One region of the Mesorhizobium sp. 131-3-5 genome, then DNA from elsewhere that is predicted to be linked to it. Evidence: predicted binding sites of a transcription regulator. Region 1 holds the regulator's gene; the other holds the start of a gene.
What was found. The regulator PhoB, encoded in region 1, activates phosphate uptake and scavenging genes when phosphate is short. The targets are predictions, from matches to a motif close to TGTCATNNANCTGTCAT.
Positions count from the first base shown of each region.

Region 1 (4,276 bases):
CATCCTGGCCGAGGGCAAGCCGAGCGAGGCCGGCGCGCTGAAACGCGGCAGGCCGCAGGTCGGCCTCGGCCTCAATCCGGAGGCCGCGGCTGTGATGACCGTGGTGCTGTCGCTGAATTTCCTATCGGTCGCAGTCATCGACTATGCCGGCCAGGTGATATCGGAGGAACAGCGCCGGCTGGACACGCTGACCATGTCGCGCGAGGCGCTGATCGGCGAGTGCGTGGCCATAGTGCGGCGGCGCCTCGAGGATCCCGACATCGACGTACGCAGCGTCGCCCGCATCGCGCTGGCGATCCAGGGCATCACCGACACCGAGGCCCGGGCGATGCTGTGGTCGCCGATCACACCGCAGACCGACATCGCCTTCGCAGACATACTCGAAGCCGAGTTCGGTATCCCCGCCACCATGGAAAACGACTGCAACATGATGGCGGTGGCGCTGCGCTGGCGCGATCCCGAGCGCTACCGTGACGACTTCATCGCCATCCTGCTTTCGCACGGCATCGGCATGGGGCTGGTGCTGAAGGGCGAGTTGTTCACTGGCACCCATTCCTCAGGCGGCGAATTCGGCCACATGATCCACCGGCCGGGCGGCGCGCTCTGCCGCTGCGGGCGGCGCGGCTGTGTCGAGGCCTATGCCGGCAATTACGCCATCTGGCGCAACGCCAGGCAGCTCGGCGAGGACACCGAGCCGGTGGCCGATGTCAGCGACGCGCAGATGCGGGCGCTGGCCGCGACGGCACGGGAACGGGACGGGCCCGAGCGCGAAGCCTACCGCAAGGCCGGGGAGGCACTCGGCTACGGCCTCGGCAGCCTGTTTGCGCTGATCGATCCCGCGCCCGTCGCCATGGTCGGCGTCAGCGCCGCTGCCTTCGACCTGATCGAGCCGGCATTGCGCGAGGCCATCGCCCAGACCGCCGGCGGCCAGCACTCGAAATCGATCTCCTTCGACACCGAGCCGAACGAACTGCCGCTGATCCGCGAAGGCTGTGCCATGCGCGCGCTGACCTTCGTCGACCAGGAGATTTTCGCGCCCGGCGTGCAAACGAAAGCAGGCCCTGCCGCGAAGAAAAACGTCGCCTGAGTCAGGTCGTGCTCAATCCTCGCGGATCGCGTAGCCCGCCCCACGGATGGTGCGGATGACATCCGGCATGCGGCCATTGTTGACCGCCTTGCGCAACCGGCCGACATGCACGTCCACGGTGCGCTCGTCGATGTAGATCGTCTCGCCCCAGACATTGTCGAGCAGTTGGCTGCGCGAGAACACGCGCCCGGGGTGCCGCATCATGAATTCGAGCAGGCGGAATTCGGTCGGCCCGAGCCGGATCTCGCTCTTCTTGCGGTAGACCCGGTGCGATTCACGGTCGAGCACGATATCGCCGACCTTGAGCACGCTGGACAGCACTTCCGGCTTGGCGCGGCGCAGCAGCGCCTTGACGCGGGCCATGAATTCCGGCGTCGAGAACGGCTTGACCAGATAGTCGTCGGCGCCGGTGGAGAGCCCACGTACACGGTCGCTTTCCTCGCCCCGGGCGGTCAGCATGATGATCGGCAGCCGCTCGGTCTCGGGCCGCATTCGCAGGCGCCGGCAGAGTTCGATGCCGGACACCGCCGGCACCATCCAGTCGAGCACAAGGAGGTCGGGCACGTTCTCCTGCAGGCGGATTTCGGCTTCGTCGCCGCGGGTCACCACCTCGACCTGGTAACCCTCCGATTCCAGATTGTAGCGGAGGAGCACGCCGAGCGGCTCCTCGTCCTCCACCACCATGATGCGTGGTGCGATCATCGATTGATTACCCCTGCGCTCAGGCCGCCGGCGCCGACATCGCCGTCTCGTCCTGTTTTGGACGGTTGGCGGGCAGTTGAGTGCCGGTCAGGACATAGTACGCATTCTCGGCGATGTTGGTCACATGGTCGCCGATGCGTTCGAGATTCTTGGCGCAAAACAACAGATGCGTGCAAGCCGTGATGTTGCGCGGGTCTTCCATCATATAGGTCAGCAATTCGCGGAAGACGGAGGTGTATTTGACGTCGATGCGCTCGTCGTCGGCGCGCAGCTTCGCCAGTGCCGCGGCATCGCGCGCCGCATACTCCTCGATCACACCCTGCACCTGGATCAACACCAGCTGCGCCATGGCGTCGATGGAATGCGACAGGTCGCGCGGCGTGGCGCTGAGGCCGACAGTGCCGACGCGCTTGGCGATGTTCTTGGCAAGGTCGCCAATGCGTTCGAGGTCGCCGGCCATGCGGATCGAGCCGACGACATGACGCAGGTCGTCGGCCATCGGCTGGCGCTTGGCGATCAGCGTGATGGCGCGGTCGTCGAGTTCGCGCTGGCGCGCATCCATGATGGCGTCGTCGGAGACGACGCGCTGAGCGAGAGCATTGTCGGAGTTCAGCAGTGCCTTGGTGGCGCCGCCGACCATCGAGCCGGCGAGATCGCCCATGTCGCTGATCAGCCTGCTGATCTGTCCGAGATCCTCGTCGAAGGCTGCGACTGTGTGTTCGGCCATGATCCTGGTCCTCGTATGCGTGCGATCAGCCGAAGCGGCCGGTGATGTAGTCTTGCGTGCGCTTCTCGCGAGGCGACGTGAAGATCTTCTCGGTGCGGTCGAACTCGACCAGTTCGCCCAGATACATGAAGGCGGTCTGCTTCGAGACGCGCGCCGCCTGCTGCATGTTGTGGGTGACGATGACGATCGTGTAGTCGGCCTGCAACTCGTCGATCAGCTCCTCGATCTTGGCGGTCGACAGCGGGTCAAGCGCCGAGGCCGGCTCGTCGAGCAGGATCACCTCCGGCTTCACCGCCACGGTGCGGGCGATGCACAGCCGCTGCTGCTGGCCGCCCGACAGGCTGAGGCCGCTGGCATTGAGCTTGTCCTTGACCTCGGTCCACAGCGCCGCGCGCTTGAGCGCCTGCTCGACACGGCCGTCCATCTCGGCCTTGCTGATCTTCTCGTAGAGCCTGACGCCGAAAGCGATGTTCTCGTAGATCGACATCGGGAACGGCGTCGGCTTCTGGAACACCATGCCGATCTTGGTGCGCAGCAGGTTGAGATCCTGCGAACGGTCGAGGATGTTCTGGCCGTCGAGCAGCACCTGGCCCTCGGCGGTCTGCTTGGGATAAAGCTCGTAGATGCGGTTGAAGACGCGCAGCAGCGTCGACTTTCCGCAACCCGACGGGCCGATGAAGGCGGTGACGCTGCGCTCGGGCAGCGACAGCGTGATATCCTTCAGCGCCTTCGACTGGCCGTAGTAGAAGTTGAGGTTCTTGACCTCGATCTTGGCCTTGGTCACCGCCTCGGCGGCGATCGTCATGTCTGGAGACAACATCTGGCTCATTTGTCCTCTCTGCGTCCGGTCAGGCTGCGCGCAAAGATGCTGAGCGCGAGAACCGTCAATGTGATTATGAGTGCACCGGTCCAGGCCAGCTGCTGCCATTCCTCATAGGGGCTGAGAGCGAACTGGAAGATGGTGACAGGCAGGCTGGCCATCGGCGCGTTGAGATTGCTCGACCAGAACTGGTTGTTCAGCGCCGTGAAAAGAAGCGGTGCGGTCTCGCCGGAGATGCGGGCGATGGCCAGCAATATGCCGGTGACGATGCCCGAAAGCGCGGCGCGATAGGCAACCGAGCGGATGACCACCCAGCGCGGCGCGCCGATCGCGGTGCCGGCTTCGCGCAAGGCGTTGGGCACCAGGTTGAGCATGTCCTCGGTGGTGCGCACGACGACGGGGATGACCAGGATGGCGAGTGCTACGGCACCGGCGATCGCCGAGAAATGCCCCATCGGCCGCACCATAAGCTCATAGACGAACAGGCCGATGATGATCGACGGCGCCGACAGCAGGATGTCGTTGATGAAGCGCACCACCGTGGTGAGCTTCGAGAAGCGGCCATATTCGGCCATATAGGTACCGGCCAGCACGCCGATCGGCGTGCCGACGATGATGCCGATGATGGTCATCACGATGCTGCCGTAGATGGCGTTGAGCAGGCCGCCGGCGTCGCCGGGCGGCGGCGTCATTTCCGTGAAGACCGAGAGGGAGACGCCGGCCAGGCCCTTGTAGAGCAAGGCGCCAAGGATCAGCGCCAGCCAGGCAAGGCCGATGCCGGCAGAGATGACGCACAGCGTCATCATCACGCCATTCTTGCGCTTGCGGCTTTGGTGAAGCGATGCGGCGGTCGACATCGGTCAGGCTCCCGTGCGGGCGTCGATGCGCATCAGCATGTAGCGGGCGATGGCAAGGATCAGGAAGGTGATAACGAACAGGA
Region 1 covers NZ_AP023254.1:1,434,457-1,438,732, reverse strand. The annotation lists gene JG747_RS07070 (ROK family protein) at 1-1,087, shown strand, start outside; gene phoB (phosphate regulon transcriptional regulator PhoB) at 1,100-1,789, opposite strand; gene phoU (phosphate signaling complex protein PhoU) at 1,809-2,516, opposite strand; gene pstB (phosphate ABC transporter ATP-binding protein PstB) at 2,542-3,345, opposite strand; gene pstA (phosphate ABC transporter permease PstA) at 3,342-4,193, opposite strand; gene pstC (phosphate ABC transporter permease subunit PstC) at 4,197-4,276, opposite strand, start outside.

Region 2 (4,276 bases), 3.2 Mb from region 1:
CCTTAGAAAATAGCGCTTGCAATTCGCAACCGGTTTGCTAAACAACAACCGATTGCAAAATACAACTGGTTATCGAGGAGGCTTTCATGTCCAAGCTGCGTGTCAACGCATTCACCCTATCGCTCGACGGCTATGGCGCCGGTCCCGATCAAGATCTGCAAAATCCGCTCGGCATCGGCGGGGAATCCTTGCACAAGTGGTTTGTCGACACCCGCACCTTCCGCAAGATGGTGCTCGGAAAAGATGGCGGCACCGCCGATGTAAACGATGGGTTCGCGGAGCGCAGTTTCGAAAATGTCGGCGCTTGGATTCTCGGCCGCAACATGTTCGGGCCGATCCGCGGCGAATGGCCTGACGACAACTGGAAAGGCTGGTGGGGCGACAACCCTCCCTACCACGTGCCGACTTTCGTGCTGACGCACCACGCGCGGGCACCCATCACGATGGAAGGCGGGACGACCTTTTATTTTGTGACCGACGGCATCCATTCGGCGCTCGAGCAGGCGAAGGCGGCGGCTGGCGGCAAGGATGTGCGGATCGGTGGCGGCGTCGCCACCATCCGGCAATATCTGCAGGAGAGCTTGATCGACGAGATGCATCTGGCAATCTCGCCGGTGCTGCTTGGCAAGGGCGAGCACCTCTTCGCCGGCCTGGATATGTTGAAGCTCGGCTATCAATGCACCGAGCAGGTGGCGACGGCGCTTGCCACGCATGTGGTGATCAAGCGGGGTTAGCCACTTTCTCCCCGTTCCACGGGGAGAAATGCCCGGCAGGGCAATGAGTGGCGGCGCCGACGTTTGGAGGTTAGAGCGTCCGATGGCAATAAATTCATCAACGCCAGCGCGGCCCTTCGGCGTTCGTTGTTCGAAAAGCCAAGCAGTTGGCTTTTCGTCTGCTGCGCAGACCACTCCTCACCTCCCCGTGACACGGGGAGAATGAAAAGGCGCTCAATACTTCTCCGGCACGTAAAGCTCGCGCGGCAGCGTCTGGCGCTCGTATTCGGGATTGAAGACGCGTTCCGGCAGCGTGATCTCCTCGTGCGGGACCTCTTCATACGGCATCTGCTTGAGCAGATGATCGATGCAGTTCAGCCGCGCCCGCTTCTTGTCATTGCCCTCGACGATGAACCAGGGCGCCTCGGGAATATTGGTGCGGGCGAAGGTCTCTTCCTTGGCCTTGGTGTACTGCTCCCAGCGCACGCGCGATTGCAGATCCATCGGCGACAGTTTCCACTGCTTCATCGGGTCATGGATGCGCATCAGGAAGCGCATCTGCTGCTCCTCGTCGGTGATCGAGAACCAATATTTGACCACTGTGATGCCCGAGCGCACCAGCATCCGCTCGAACTCGGGGACGTCGCGGAAAAATTCCTCGACCTGACCCGCATCGGCAAAGCCCATCACCCGCTCGACTCCGGAGCGGTTGTACCAGGAGCGGTCGAACAGCACGATCTCGCCGCCTGCCGGCAGATGCGGAACATAGCGCTGGAAGTACCATTGCGACTTCTCGCGTTCGGTCGGCGCCGGCAGCGCAACGACGCGGCAGATGCGCGGGTTGAGCCGCTGTGTTATGCGCTTGATGACGCCGCCCTTGCCGGCGGAGTCGCGGCCCTCGAAAATCACCACCAGCTTCTTCTTGTGGTAGGCGACCCAGGACTGCAGCTTGATCAATTCGGACTGCAGCGTGATCAGGTCGCGAAAATATTGCATGCGGTCGATCGAAGGCGGATGCGCGTTCTTGTAGATCTTGGCGATCTCCATCGACAGCGCCGGCTCCGACATTTCGAGCTCATAGTCTTCGTCGAGCGTGTCGGCGAGCTCGGCTTCGAGCCAGTCCTTGGCGGGAGAATTCTGTCTTAGCTCAGTCATTTGCACTGCTCCGCTTGCAAGCCCCGTCGGTTCCCGTACGGCGCCCAAATTGCTGGCTGGCGGCCTGGAAAGGGAACACCTGAGCCGACTTCAATATAGACCGGCAGTGACGGTTTTATTGCAGCCCGGGCGCGATAGCGACAGCCGGGGTGTCTACCATGTCCAATCGATCCATCACCATGGCATGGCGACAAGTCGGCCGAATTGTCCTACAAATCCCGGCTCGCATTCTGGGCTGCCCCTTGGCCCCGCCCCAATTCAACGCAATCGCGAGGGCTGACATGGAATACCGCACCCTTGGCCGTTCCGGCCTGAAGGTTTCGACACTGACTTTGGGTACCATGACCTTCGGCGGCACCGGGTCCTTCGCCGCGGTCGGCAACAGCGATCTTGCCGAAGCCAGGCGCATGATCGACATGTGCATCGACGCCGGCATCAACCTCATCGACACCGCCAATGTCTATTCGAACGGCCTGTCGGAGGAGATCATCGGCGAAGCGCTCGGCGGCAAGCGCAGGAACGACGTGCTCATCGCCTCCAAGGCGCGCATGCGGATCGGCAGCGGACCGAACGACGAAGGCCTGTCGCGCCACCATCTGATCCGCGAATGCGAGAAGAGCCTGAAGCGGCTGAGGACCGACGTCATCGACATCTATTTCGTCCACCAGTGGGACGGGCTTACCCCGGTCGAGGAAACGGTCGCGGCGCTCGACACTTTGGTCAACCAGGGCAAGGTGCGCTATATCGGCTGCTCCAACTGGTCCGGCTGGCAGGTGATGAAGGCGCTCTCGATCAGCGACAGCCGCCACCAGCAGCGCTTCGTCACCCAGCAAATCCACTACACGCTGGAGGCGCGAGAGGCGGAATATGAACTGCTGCCGATCTCGGTCGACCAGGGACTGGGCGCGCTGGTCTGGAGCCCGCTCGCCGGCGGCCTGCTGTCCGGCAAATACCACCGCGACAGCCCGACCGCACGGCAACTCGCTGGCTGGTCCGAGCCGCCGATCCGCGACGAGGACCGGCTCTGGCGGATCGTCGATGTGCTGGTCGAGATCGGCAAGGCTCGCGGCGTATCGGCCGCTCAGGTGGCGCTGGCCTGGCTGCTCGGCCGCCCCGCCGTCTCCTCGCTGGTGATCGGCGCCCGCAACGATGCCCAGCTCAAGGACAATCTCGCTGCCGCAAGCCTGGCGCTCAGCCCTGAGGAACGCCAGCGCCTCGACGCGGTCAGCCGGCCGCCCGTGCTCTACCCCTATTGGCACCAGCAACTGACGGCAAAGGATCGCTTCGGCCCCGCCGACATGGTTCTCGACCGTAGCGTGATCTGACCACCAGGCGGAGGCGCTAGCCCTGGATGAAGCGCCACAGTTCGGGATCGGGTTCGATCTGGCCGCTGAGCACGAAATATTTGTAGAGCACGAGCAGGGAGATCGCCTGCTCGTCCCGCTCATTGGAGAATTTCCGGCAATAGGCGTTGGCTGCGGCGATGATGCGCTCGGCCTGCGCCGGATGCCGTTCGAAATAGCGCACCTTTTCGCTGAGATCGGCAAAATCCGGATCGAGCGGCACATAGTGGACATTGGCCTCGAGCTGCCGCTCCGCAAACCATGTCTCGTATGTCGGTGGCGGCATCAGGCAAAGCGACTTCGAGTTCAAGATCCATTTGAGGTTGGTCGCCACGTCATTGCCCTCCAGCGAGACGATGTAGCGGTAGCGCTGGTGCTGGCTGATGCTGAGAAAGGGCTTGGCGTATTCGGCCGGTGCGTTCGGCTTGTGCGAGCCGGCATCGCAGAATGGCAGGTCGCGCACCGCTTGCAGAAACCGTGTCCTGATCGGATTGTTGAGATCACCACGCCAGACCACCATAGGCAACTTGTCGGCGAACGAGATGGCGTCAGCCGGCATCTGGAAGTGGCGGAACTTGTCGAGCTTCATGATGACCGCGTTCTGGTCGTCATCACGGATCGGCCGATCCTTGACGATCGTCGGCACCTTCGGTACGTCCCTGACGTCGCCGAATTCGACGTCGATGAGGAATCCGGGATCGAAATAGCGGGCGAATTCCTTCAGGTCGTAATAGTACATGGTAGGCGTGAAGGGCAGTTTGCTGATGCGCACCGCATTGGCGCTTGGCGCGAAACCATCCTGCAGCTTGTTGTAGTCATTCAGCCGCCGCCGCGCCGCCTCGTCGGAAAGCATGGCCTGTTCGAGGCGAGCAGCCAGCCTGCGGCGGAACAGGGCTTGTGGAATGACATCGCGCACGACGTTTCGCGCATAGTAGAAAACCCGTGCCGACGTCCGCGCAATTGTGGCCATGATTCACTTGGTCAAAACAAACGGGCAGCTCTCAAATACGCTGGCGCCCCGCGTTTCCTACATCATTATGGCGCCGATCTGGCAAGCCCCCACGG
Region 2 covers NZ_AP023254.1:4,895,143-4,899,418, forward strand. The annotation lists gene JG747_RS24075 (dihydrofolate reductase family protein) at 87-734, shown strand; gene ppk2 (polyphosphate kinase 2) at 948-1,868, opposite strand; gene JG747_RS24085 (aldo/keto reductase) at 2,150-3,193, shown strand; gene JG747_RS24090 (glycosyl transferase family 90) at 3,210-4,181, opposite strand.
Region 2: ppk2 (polyphosphate kinase 2) is a predicted target of PhoB. The motif match lies at 1,975-1,991, and genes of this name have one in related genera.